One region of the Chryseobacterium sp. UF-290 genome, then DNA from elsewhere that is predicted to be linked to it. Evidence: riboswitches for the same ligand, from Rfam matches in the RefSeq annotation. Region 1 holds a riboswitch; each other region holds the start of a gene.
What was found. A riboswitch is a leader RNA that binds a small molecule or an ion and turns the genes downstream of it on or off. The one in region 1 is predicted to bind cobalamin.

Region 1 (3,162 bases):
AGAGTTCTTCAAATATCTGGATTCAAAGGTAGGAAAGGGAGAGTATACTGTTTTCCTTTCTGCTGACCATGGTGGAGCACATTCTGTTGGATTCCTTAAAGAGCATAAAATCCCGACAGGCATCTTTGGAGAGGGGGCAGAAAAGAATCTTAACCAAAAGCTGAAAGATAAATTCGGGGCAGATAAACTGATCAATGCTATTGATAATTATCAGATTTATTTTGACAGAAAAGTATTGACAGACAGTAAGCTGGAATTAGATGATGTAAGAAATTTTCTTGTGAAAGAACTGGAAAAAGATCCTACTGTTCTATATGCCGTTTCTGTGGATAAGGTTCAGGAATCAAACATTCCGGAACCGATCAGGCAAAGGATCATCAACGGGATCAACAGACAGAGAAGCGGTGATATCCAGCTGATCTCCCATGATTCTATGCTTCCTCCGTATTCAAAAAAAGGAACTACGCACAATGTATGGAATTCTTACGATTCACACATTCCTTTGATCTTTATGGGCTGGGGAGTGAAGCAGGGAGAAAGCAATAAGGCTTACCATATGACTGATATTGCTCCTACAGTGTCTTCATTATTAAAGATCCAGTTCCCAAGCGGAAATGTAGGAAATCCGATCACTGAAGTTATCGGAAAATAATTTAACAAGATCTGTTATCTATAACTAAAGCTGCTTTCAATAAAGAAAGCAGCTTTTTTAATTTTAGGACCTGTGTAAATTTTAATAAAAAGTTCTTTTGTTATTCTGAATGGAGCTAAGTGGAATGAAGATTCTTTTTTGAAAATAGGTTGTTTGAAATTTTCCGACTTCACTTCGTTTCGCTCAAAATGAGAACCTGTACAATTGAAATTAAAAATTGAAACGGGCTCTTAAATTATTCAAATTAAACAGTGTGTGCTTGATCGGTCATTCACTTTTTGCCCAATACATATAAAAAACTATCTTTGCAAAAATTTTGGTTTCCAATATATTGGAATGAAAAGGGAATCGGGTGAAACTCCCGGACTGTCCCCGCAACTGTAGATCGCAACAAAAGTTTCTGTAAGCAGCCACTGTATAAAAACGGGAAGGTGCAGAAAGCGAAAGTCAGGAGACCTGCCGGAATTATAATCAAAAAAATATATTGCTTTCGGAGGAAAAGTAAAATAATATGGATATAAAAAGATCTTTAGTACTGTTTTTTTCGTCTTATAGCTGTTTTCTTTTTGCTCAGGAGAAAGCCGTTGATACTATTTATATCTTTGACAACCAGATGAACCGGGTGAAGCTCTTTCATCCCGTGAAAATCATCTCAACAGAGGACGTTGAGAAAAATTCAGGTAATTTGTCCGAACTTCTCAGATTCCAATCTCAGATTTATATTAAAGAAAATGGAAGAGGGGCTGTTTCCTCTCCTTCTTTCAGAGGGACCACAGCTCAGCAAACAGCTTTTGTGTGGAATGGAATAAACATCAATTCCAGTTTTTTAGGCCAGGGAGATGTTAACAATATTGCTGTGTTTGGCTATGATCAGATCGGAATAAAAGCAGGTGGAGGAAGTGTGATCTATGGTAGTGGTGCTGTTGGAGGAAGTATTCATTTGAATAATACCCTTGATTTTAACAAAGGTTTTCATGGGGCTTTGTTTTCGGAAGCAGCTTCCTTTGATACATATAATAATTTTGTCAGAGGGTCTTATAGTGATGATAAGCTTAGCTTTAAGGTTTCGGGAAGCCATTCAATAAGTAAAAACGATTATAAGGTTGAAGAGGATAATAGGAAGGTCTATACCAATGATAATGGCCAATATTATAATACTAATATCAATATATCCACTGCTTATAAAGTTGCCCCGCATCATCAGGTTTCCTGGATATCAGAGCTTTTTAATGGAAAACAGCATTATCCTGTTCATTTTGGAGATTTGGAGAATAAAACAAAATATGAAACCCAGAATATCCGAAGTCTGCTTTCCTGGGATTGGAATAATGCACGATTCAGTAATTCATTCAAAGCTGCTTATACGGAAGAGAACTTTCAATATTTTGGCGATATTAATGGTCCTGAGACTAGCGGAGGGGCAGGAAAGAATTATATTCTGAAAAATGATTTCAATTATTTTCTGAGTTCAAAATGGAATATCAATGTTATCGGTGAATTTCAGGTTAATAAAGGAAATGGAGAAGGTAGTTCGGGAATTGGAAACATTAGTAGAAAAGCAGGATCTATTGCCGGGTTGCTTCGTTATTTTCCAACAAAAGATTTGCGTTTTGAAGCTGGAATCAAGAAAGATTTTGTAGAAGATATCAGCTCTCCTGTTTTATTTTCTTTTTCAGGAAAATGGAGCACTGCAACATGTTATGATCTGGAATTAAATGTTTCAAGAAATTTCAGAGCACCTTCATTTAATGACTTATATTGGGCCCAGGGAGGCAATAAGAATTTAAAACCGGAAACCTCTTATCAATTTGAGCTGAGAAACCTTTTAAAAATGGGAGTTTTCAAACTTTCTGTTACTCCTTATTACATGAATATTCGGGATATGATCCGATGGCTCCCAACGTCTGCCGGATATTATGGAGCTTCGAACACCAATAAAGTAGAGGCCTATGGATTAGAGTCCCAGCTGGAATTTGAAAAAAAAGCTGGAAAGCATATTCTTAAATCTAATCTGGGATATTCCTATACAAAATCAACAGATCTTGATATTCAAAAGCAGCTGATGTATGTCCCTCGTCATAAATTTACCGGAAATATAGATTATGAGTATGATTTTGTGAAAGTATATGTGCAGGGAATGTTTAATGGATTAACATATACAGATTCTAATGAAACTCAAGAATATGCCTTAAATTCATATTTTGTGATGAATGCCGGAATCGCTGTAACATTTTTTAAAAATTATACAATGGGCTTTAAAGTAAATAATATTTTGAATGAAACTTATTATACCATGCTTTCCTATCCATTACCTAAACGAAATTATAGTCTTAACTTAAATATCAATTTTTAAAATAAATTAATTACATATGAATATTAGAAAAATTTTACCTCTTGTGTTTGCTTCCATGTTACTTTTCAATGTTTCATGTAGCAGTGATAGTAGTTATGAAGGTATTGACGGAGTGACCAGGTTCGACTCCGGAGTGCTCGTTTCTAATGAAGGAGGA
Region 2 (3,162 bases), on a different contig from region 1:
CCAGAATAAAAAGCTGTCAACCGGGACCATCATTCCGTTAACGCAGGAAGAGAGTCCCATCGTTATTGATGATTTCAATTTTGACGGTAGCGAGGATATAGCGGTAAGAAATGGTAATATGGGGAATTACAGCGGAGCTTCTTATGATGTATATGTATTCAACACTACCAAAATGGGATTTGTAAAAAGTGCAGAGCTGACAGATCTGGCCTCCAGTCACCTGGATATCTTTGAGGTAGACGCCCAGCGTAAACGTCTGATCACTTATGGAAGATCCGGTTGCTGTAAGCTTTTCACTATGGAATATGCTGTGATCCCTAATAAAGGGCTGGACAAAGTATTTGAAAAGGAAAAAGATACAACCGGCGAAAGCGTGGTAAAAGAGATCACAAAGGAAAAAGTAAATAATAAATGGATTACCAGAACCAGGGTGTATCCTGTAGAACAAAATAATAAAGAAAAAGAAAAGTAAGATGAAGATACAGAAAGAGATCGATTTTATTCTTGCGGTAGATGCGCTGAAGAATGTACAGAGAAGAAATTATAATGCAGATGATTCCAGAAGAGAGAATACAGCGGAACATTCCTGGCAGATCATTATTTTGGCACAGATCCTTTATCCTTATGCCAAAAACCGTGCGGATATCGACCTGTTGAGAGTGATAAGAATGCTCTCCATTCATGACCTGGTAGAAATTGAAGCAGGAGATACGTTCCTTTTTGATGAGGAAGCAATGGTAGGAAAGTTTGAAAGAGAAAAAGCTTCTGCCCAAAAGATCTTCGGAATCCTGGATGAACCTTTACGTACGGAATTCTTTAACCTGTGGCTTGAGTTTGAGGAAGAAAAAACACCGGATGCCATTTTTGCGTGTTCAATCGACAGAATTATGCCGTTTATCCTGAACTCCCATACTTCAGGAAAAAGCTGGACGGAGGCCGGCGTTACAGAAAGACAGATCAGAAATATGCTTGAAAATGCGATCACCAGAGCATCAGATGAAATGGGGGAAGCCTTTGAGCTGCTTCTGAACAGAAGCCTGGAAACTGAAAAAGTTTTAAAATAGATGCTTTAAGCAAGTAATGATAATAAGCTTCGGGCGGCCAAAGGCCGCCCGAAGCTTATTATCATAGTATCTGAATTGGTTTTTTGAATTCATCAATGGCTACAAAAGTGAAATCACCTACAATAGCTTTTTCCCTTTCGTAGGAATACATCTGTTCCGTATAGATCTCAACATTTACCTTCATACTGGTTTTTCCGACATGTGAAACTTTTCCGATCAGCTCAACGATGGTTCCGGCAGGAATAGGCTTTTTAAAATCAATTTTATCACTGCTTACCGTTACTACTCTTTTTCTTGCAAAACGGGTTGCCGTGATGAAAGCCACTTCATCCATCAGCTGCATGGCTGTACCTCCGAAAAGAGTATCATAATGATTGGTCGTGTTAGGGAAAACCGCTTTAAAGATTCTGGTTTCGGATGCTTCAATTCTTTCTTCTGTAGTCATATTTCATTATTAATTAAAGCGAAATGAAATCGTATCAAAACAACAGAATAATGACAGGAACTTTGAAAATCCCTGAAACAATCCATCAGATCAATAAAACTTCAGCTCGCGAAAGTTTCTTGTTTAAGAAAAAGGCAGGTCTCCTGACTTGTAACATCTTTTATCTCCTTCCCGTGCCCCGCACAGTGGATCTTTTGATAAAGACTTCAGTTACTTACAGTTGCGCGACAGTCCGTGATTTTCACACGGTTCCCTTTTAATCTGCGGTTATGCGGAACCAGTTTCTGTGATGAATAAGCGTTAAAACTTTTCGGTGTAAAAATAATGAATTTATTCCGGATTGTGATAAATAATCTGGCTGATCACTCTTCCTTTCTTGATGGTCCAAAGCGTCGTATACCTGTTCTCTCCTGAACCGTTGATCATGTAAAGGAAGATATTGTCATTATCCAGAGAAGTGACTCCCACATTTTCAAAATCCATGGTTGGCTGGAACATATTTTTGATGGCTTCCCTTACAAAAACAGAACCTCTTCCGGGCTGTTGGACTCTGATCGACTTGATCTCTGTCATACCTTCAGGAAGATCATTCCCGATCCCCCATGGCTTTACCTTATCAATGGTAAGAAGCTTTCCTTCCTCGTCTTTTTCTTTCTTACGGTATCCGGCATTAGATGGGTAGATATCGATAACGACCTTGCTTCTCTGGGCAGTAGGAACTTTCGGATCGGAATTGTCTGTGAAAATAAGCGATCTTCCGTTCTTAGACTTGGAAGGCGTATAAGCCGGAAGCTGGTCTATGAAAGCGATCCGTTCTTTATTGACCATTCCTTCTTTATCAAGAGTTTCATAACGTACGAAGGGCTTATCTTCATCCTGCTTTTCCGGATATTTGATCCAGATCCATTCCGTTTCTCCCGGAGCAGGCTTTACATAAACAAATACATCGCCTTTACGCATACGGATCTTATCTACGATTTTTCTGTAGTTGTCTTTATGTACCCGTACATTGGCATATCCCTCCTCGGCTTTTACAACACCAAAAGGAACTTTATTCTGCCCTTTAACGAAGGCTAAAGAAAAAATACTGAAAGCCGATAGATAAAATGCTCTGTTTATGAAAGTCATCTTGAAAAAAATTTTAATCCTCAAATATATAAATTAAATGCTTTTCGGAAGATAATTATGCTGTTGGAGTTCCTTTAAATCTTGTATTTGTTTCAGATGGCCTTCAGAAAGAAGGTATATGCGGTCTGAAATATCCAGAACATCCTGATAATTGTGGTCGGAAATAATAATGCCTTTGTTCTTGGATTGTTGAAGGATAATCCTTTTCAGGGTTTCAGAAACTTTAGGGGAGAGGCTGTGAAAAGGCTCATCCAGTAAGACAAAATCCGTATCAGCATGAAGAATGAGCAGGGCCTCAATAATTCTCTGTTCACCTTTGGAAAGATTTTTAGGTTTCTCGTGAAGAAAAGGGCGTATGGGATCAGAAGCAAACAGCAGATCAGTATTAACCTTATTACAGAAAAGAGGAATTAAGCTTTTAACCGTGTTGTATTTAGGTAAGAAAAGATCCTGTGGCAGATATGCGATCCTGTGTTTTCTGTCTGAAACATTTTTTAAAACTTTGTCATTATACCTTATAAACTG
Region 3 (3,162 bases), on a different contig from region 1:
GCAGATGTGATCGCCTCTGAAAATGAAGCCTCCAGAAAGGTAGCTATCAATCAGCTAAAGGGAGGAATTACCAATGAAATATCCTTACTGAGAACCGATCTCCTGAATTTTGTTTCTCTGATCGAACTGGAACTGGATTTTGCAGAAGAGGATGTAGAATTCGCCGACAGAACCGCGCTAAGCGGACTGCTGGATAAAATTGAAATCAAATTAGATTCCCTCATTGAAAGCTTCCAATACGGAAATGCCATTAAAAACGGAACAGCCGTTGCCATCATCGGAAAACCCAATGCCGGTAAGTCTACCCTACTCAATGCCCTATTGAAAGAAGAAAGAGCTATTGTAAGCAATATTGCCGGAACGACAAGGGATACGATCGAAGAGGTACTGCATATTAAAGGTCACGCCTTCAGGCTGATCGACACCGCCGGACTTCGTGAAACAGCAGATGAGATCGAAGCTATCGGAGTAAAAAAAGCCAAAGAAAAAGTTGAAAATGCCAATATCCTGGTATATCTGGCCGATGCAGCTACAGAGAATTTTTCAGAAGATATTGACATGATTCAATCCCTGCTGAGAGATGATCTGAAGCTTATTATCTGTGCTACAAAAATTGATGAAGTGACTCCAACAAAATATGAAACCGTAGAGGATGTCTTCAGAAATGCCATTACCCATGAATTTGATTTCATCAAAATTTCTGCCGTTGAAAACCAAAATATCCAGGATCTTAAAAATGAATTATCTTCATACGTGGAACATTTAAAATCTGAAGAAAATAACGTTGTTATTACCAACCAGCGCCACTTCGAAGCCCTGCAAAAATCTTCAGATGCCGTACATAAAGTAAAAGAAGCTATTTCTTTCCAGATTTCTACAGAATTATTGGCATATGAATTGAGAAATGCACTGGAACATCTGGGGACAATTTCTGGTGAAGTGACTAGTAATGAGATACTTGGAAATATCTTCTCAAAATTTTGTATCGGCAAGTAATAACTGTCTGATTTTCAACAATTTAAACCTAAAAAAACTTCCCTGTTTTTCTGCCAATTATTGATTACACAGTATGAAAACGTTAAGACTATGCAGACAATAAACCGATAAAGGAAGGCTCAGAAAAATTAAATCAGATCCAGGAAATACATTTTAATGGATTGCAATATCCATTTTGTATACCAATAATCAGATTGCTTTTTGTTTGCAATATGTAAAAAAAACCGACAAATCTGTTAACTATGTCTGAATTTTCGGTTAAGTTTTATAATAATTTAATGAAGTAATTGGGATAGTTCCAAAAAAACACCTTTCACAACCACAACATTATCAATACATTAAAATAAATTTATTATTGTTCACATAAAATATCTTGCCGTTTTCATAAAATACCTATATTTATCACCAAGGAGTTCTTAACACCTTCTTTATCAACCGAAATTGGTTACACTTAGCTGTGTATTAAAAGGGAATCGTGTGCAAATCACGAACTGTCGCGCAACTGTAAGTAACATATTAAAGGTTTTTATCAATACTGTCCACTGTATATCTTTTATATGGGAAGGACGATAAAAGCTGTTACAAGTCAGGAGACCTGCCTATTTCGAATTGACGATGCTTTCGCGGTATGAAGCTTATAGTCAGGTATGATACGATATGGATAACTGTGTGATAAAAATGCTTATTAGCAGACGTTATTTTTTGAAACAGAATTAGTTAATGGGGGTGCAAGCCTTTTCCATTATACTATAGCTCATTCGTATTCCCTTTCCATAATTTTCTTTCTGGCCAATAAGCATTGTGAAGTTTACTGAGAACTTTTTATAGGATTTAATCAATGTAAAAAGTTTAAAAATGTACCCAGGCAATCCTGATTATTTATGCATTAGCGACAGGCTTCTCAATAGACAAGTCCGGACAGGAAGAATTTTGCAAAATTCTCAAATTCAGAATGTATTTAAGATTCATCCGCTCCCTTCTGATCATTTTCTTTTTACTGCCCAACAGTTGAGCCTATCCGGTTATTGCTGTACTAATACATCTCCATTTACAAACAAACTTCAACTCAACAATAAATATTATAATGAACAAAAATGAAAATTGGAAGTCTCCCGGTATGCTGTTCCGGGAGGTTATGAAAAAAGAAAATCCCCTGCAGATTGTCGGAGCTGTTAATGCAAACCATGCATTACTGGCACAGCAAGCTGGCTTCAATGCGATCTATCTTTCAGGAGGTGGTGTTGCTGCAGGTTCTTTAGGAATTCCTGATTTAGGGATCACCACTTTAGAAGATGTATTAACAGATGTTCAGCGTATAACCAATGTATGTGATTTACCATTAATGGTAGATGTAGATACAGGATTTGGTCCTTCGGCATTTAATGTGGCAAGAACCGTAAAATCATTGATTAAAGCCGGAGCTGCGGCCATGCATATTGAAGACCAGGTTGGCGCAAAACGCTGCGGACATCGTCCGGGAAAAGAGGTAGTAAGCAAAGAAGAGATGGCAGACAGGTTGAAAGCTGCTGCTGATGCCAGAACAGACGAAAGCTTTGTTATTGGGGCCAGAACAGATGCATTCGCTAATGAAGGTTTGGACAAAACGTTAGAAAGAGCTGTTGCCTATAAAGAAGCAGGTGCGGATTTCATCTTTGCTGAAGCTGTTCCTGATTTAAGTTTTTATCAAAAATTTGTTGATGCTGCCGGAATTCCCGTGCTCGCCAATATCACCGAATTCGGGATGATAAAGATGTATACTGTTGACGAATTGAAAGCTGCCGGTGTCGGGTTGATTCTTTATCCGCTTTCTGCATTCCGTGCCGCCAACAAAGCCGCCCAAAATGTATATGAGCACATCCGCAGAGACGGAACACAGGCTAATGTATTAGATACTATGCAAACCAGAGAAGAGCTTTACCAAAGCATTGGTTACCACGACTATGAACAAAAATTAGATAACCTTTTTAAACAAAATAATAATGTCAACTCATAACGAACCAACATTTAAGCCTAAAAAAAGTGTAGCGCTTTCAGGTGTAGCGGCCGGCAATACTTCACTTTGCAGTGTAGGAAAAAGTGGAAATGACCTCCATTACAGAGGATATGATATTCTGGATTTAGCAGAGAAAGCACAATTTGAAGAAGTCGCCTACCTTTTGATCTATG
Region 4 (3,162 bases), on a different contig from region 1:
GGATAAAGGTCTTACGCCTATCTACTGTAACGGAGAAACGCTTGAGCAGAGAAAGGCAGGACAACATCTTGAAGTGGTAAAGAATCAGACTGAAGTGGCACTTTTCACACTTTCTGCTGATGAGATCAAAAAGGTAGTGATCGCTTACGAACCGGTTTGGGCTATCGGAACCGGAGAAACAGCAACACCGGAACAGGCTCAGGAAATCCACGCTCACATCAGAAATATCATTGCTTCCAAATACGGACAGGAAGTTGCTGATGAGGTTTCTATTCTTTACGGAGGTTCTGTAAAACCTGATAATGCAAAAGAGATCTTCTCTCAGCCTGATATCGACGGAGGTCTTATCGGAGGAGCAGCTTTAAAGCTGGAAGATTTCTCTAAAATTATTGAGGCTTTTAATTAAAATAAAAGAATCTTAATTGTATAGACATGAAAAAAATTATTTTAATATTCTTTGGAATTCTTTTATTTGATATAATTTATGTCTGTATTTATGATCAGTTTTTAATTGGTTTAAAACCTGTTTTTTTAAATTATCCTTTACTTTTGATAAAGGCCCTGGTAAGTTCTCCGGCAATTTTATTTAATAAATCACTGCCTTTTTATGCTGCCATTCCGACTTATCAAACAGTATTAATATTTATAGGCAACGTTTTAATACAAACGTTTTTAATTTATAGAATTTTCTTTAAAAAGAGAGAAGCTAGCTAAAAAATATTATAAAAATAAAAAACGGCGGAATCTTCGATTCCGCCGTTTCCTTTAAAAAAATCTAATTATTGAATTACTGAATATCGACTACGTACATCGTTCCTTTATCTGCCTTACCTGTTTTAGGCAAGATCTTCGCTTTAGGGTTTCCATTTCTGTCATGGTTATTTATTACCTGTATCATCTTTACATGATGTCAATGCGCCAGCACCAAAACAAATAATAATACTTTTTCATATTTTCTTTTATGGCTGCGAAAGTATACATTGATTATAAACTGATCTTAAATACAATGACAATTGTACTTTAACAATACAACCTGTAAAGTGAATTAAATATAAACATCAGTATTCCTCATTACGATCCGAAAATAAAAATACAGGCACAGATTCTTTATTAATTTGAAAAAAACATTCCCCGGTGGATATACCGAATAGCATAATAACGGAAAACAGCTGTATAATTCACAAAATAAACATCAAAAATTTATATGATATATTTGCGGCGATTTAAGGTTGAACGCTGTTCATTAATAGGGAATCAAGTGAGAATATACTATTCAATTCTTGAGCTGTACCCGCAACTGTAAACTGTTTCACCTGTAGCTTTACATACCACTGGATTGCAAATCCGGGAAGGTCTGCTATAGGATGTGAGCCAGGAGACCTGCCTTGAATGCATTTTTAATTTCAGGAATAAAGGCTTTATGCTTTACCTGCAACTGAGTTTCGGGAATAAAACTTTAATTTAAATATATCATGAGGAAAATCTATTTCTTTTTCTTACTGCTTGTAATGCAGTTCCTGTCGGCCCAATTTACAGAAAGCGACATTAAATTCTGGGTAGGAACCGGTTCTAAGAAGGCTTATTTCATTGCCGACTTTAATGACAGCAATACTCCTAAATCTTATGCATGGGGATATCGCTTTGATGCTGACAATTTAAAGGCGGAAGATATGATGAATGCTATTATATCAGCAGAACCTAAAATGGAAGCGGATATTTTATCAGGATTTCTATACAGCTTCAAATACAACCACCATACTCCAAGCACCGATGATTCCTGGATACCCTGGATCGGATCAGATGCGGAAAATATGTCTAATAACAATAATGGCGCAGGTTATGTTGATTTAACAGATGGGTTATGGTTTGGTATCAAATATGGTTTGGATGATATGGACATTCCTCCATCCATACCTGTTCCTGCCTACAGTTCCCAATGGTATACTTCATCTCAGATAACCAACTGGATCGGAGCCGGAGCTAATAAAAGCCTTGTCGTTATTGATTTCGGAACAGATAATGCTAACGGCAATGGTAATTCTTTTGTGTTTGGAATACAATATAACGGGGTATTAACAGCTGAGCAGGCTTTACAGCTCATTCAGTCACAGGCTTCGTATTTTAATTTTACCTCAGCTAATAACCAGATTTCCACACTGTCGCTGAACAGTTTCACCGGCAATACTTCCGGACCTGACAGCTGGAAATTATACAAAGGAAAAGATCTATCAAGCTGGCAGAATAAAGCCGATCTTTCCCAGATTCAATTGGGTAATAATGATTGGTTAGGATTAAGCTTTGGACAGAGAAGACCTTTTACTCCAACAGAAGCTTCGAATGCCACACTGGGAGTTGCTAATGTTAATAGAAAAGTAGTTGGTATTTATCCTAACCCTGCAAGTGATTTCATTCAGATCGACACCCCTGGGAAAGTTAAAGAGGTAAATATCTATTCCGCTTCAGGTCAGAAAGTAATGACATCCCGGGAAACTAAGATCAATATTCAGCCTTTAAGCTCAGGAGGTTATTTCATTGAGATTAAAACATCTGATCATTCAACGATACATAAGATCGTGAAAAAATAGTAATAGCGCCTTTTTAAGGCGTTTTTTTATTAAAATCTAAAAATCCGCAGATTAGTGGCAAAACAAAAAACGCATCCATTGGATGCGTTTTTACTATGATTTTATGATCAATTATTTTTTATCTGCGGCTCTCTGTAAAACCTCATCTACCATTCCATAGCCTTTGGCTTCTTCAGAAGTCATCCAGTAGTCTCTGTCAGAAGATTTTTCAACCCACTCGTAAGTCTGTCCTGAATGGTGACCGATGATTTCATAAAGCTCCTGCTTTAATTTTAACATCTCTCTCAAGTTGATCTCCATATCAGAAGCAACCCCTTGCGCTCCTCCTGAAGGCTGGTGAATCATTACTCTTGAATGCTTAAGCGCGGAACGTTTTCCTTTTTCTCCGGCAACCAATAACACCGCTCCCATTGAAGCAGCCATACCTGTACAGATTGTTGCTACATCAGGCTTGATGATCTGCATTGTGTCGTAAATACCTAATCCGGCATACACACTACCACCAGGCGAATTGATATAGATCTGAATATCTTTTGAAGGATCTGCACTTTCAAGGAATAAAAGCTGCGCCGTAACG

Region 2: another riboswitch for cobalamin. It lies ahead of AC4IF5_RS17335 (acyl-CoA thioesterase); the one in region 1 lies ahead of AC4IF5_RS12940 (TonB-dependent receptor plug domain-containing protein).
Region 3: another riboswitch for cobalamin. It lies ahead of prpB (methylisocitrate lyase); the one in region 1 lies ahead of AC4IF5_RS12940 (TonB-dependent receptor plug domain-containing protein).
Region 4: another riboswitch for cobalamin. It lies ahead of AC4IF5_RS01915 (T9SS type A sorting domain-containing protein); the one in region 1 lies ahead of AC4IF5_RS12940 (TonB-dependent receptor plug domain-containing protein).

What each region holds. Positions count from the first base shown of each region.
Region 1 is NZ_JBSICB010000010.1:32,745-35,906, forward strand. Features, by position in the region: gene pafA (alkaline phosphatase PafA) at 1-652, shown strand, start outside; cobalamin riboswitch at 953-1,130, shown strand; gene AC4IF5_RS12940 (TonB-dependent receptor plug domain-containing protein) at 1,164-3,005, shown strand; gene AC4IF5_RS12945 (DUF5074 domain-containing protein) at 3,022-3,162, shown strand, end outside.
Region 2 is NZ_JBSICB010000018.1:6,061-9,222, forward strand. Features, by position in the region: gene AC4IF5_RS17325 (XAC2610-related protein) at 1-472, shown strand, start outside; gene AC4IF5_RS17330 (HD domain-containing protein) at 474-1,064, shown strand; gene AC4IF5_RS17335 (acyl-CoA thioesterase) at 1,126-1,509, opposite strand; cobalamin riboswitch at 1,626-1,806, opposite strand; gene AC4IF5_RS17340 (hypothetical protein) at 1,840-2,637, opposite strand; gene AC4IF5_RS17345 (ATP-binding cassette domain-containing protein) at 2,671-3,162, opposite strand, start outside.
Region 3 is NZ_JBSICB010000002.1:270,913-274,074, forward strand. Features, by position in the region: gene mnmE (tRNA uridine-5-carboxymethylaminomethyl(34) synthesis GTPase MnmE) at 1-996, shown strand, start outside; cobalamin riboswitch at 1,422-1,613, shown strand; gene prpB (methylisocitrate lyase) at 2,081-2,989, shown strand; gene prpC (bifunctional 2-methylcitrate synthase/citrate synthase) at 2,976-3,162, shown strand, end outside.
Region 4 is NZ_JBSICB010000001.1:448,331-451,492, forward strand. Features, by position in the region: gene tpiA (triose-phosphate isomerase) at 1-406, shown strand, start outside; gene AC4IF5_RS01910 (hypothetical protein) at 433-714, shown strand; cobalamin riboswitch at 1,210-1,402, shown strand; gene AC4IF5_RS01915 (T9SS type A sorting domain-containing protein) at 1,473-2,585, shown strand; gene clpP (ATP-dependent Clp endopeptidase proteolytic subunit ClpP) at 2,697-3,162, opposite strand, start outside.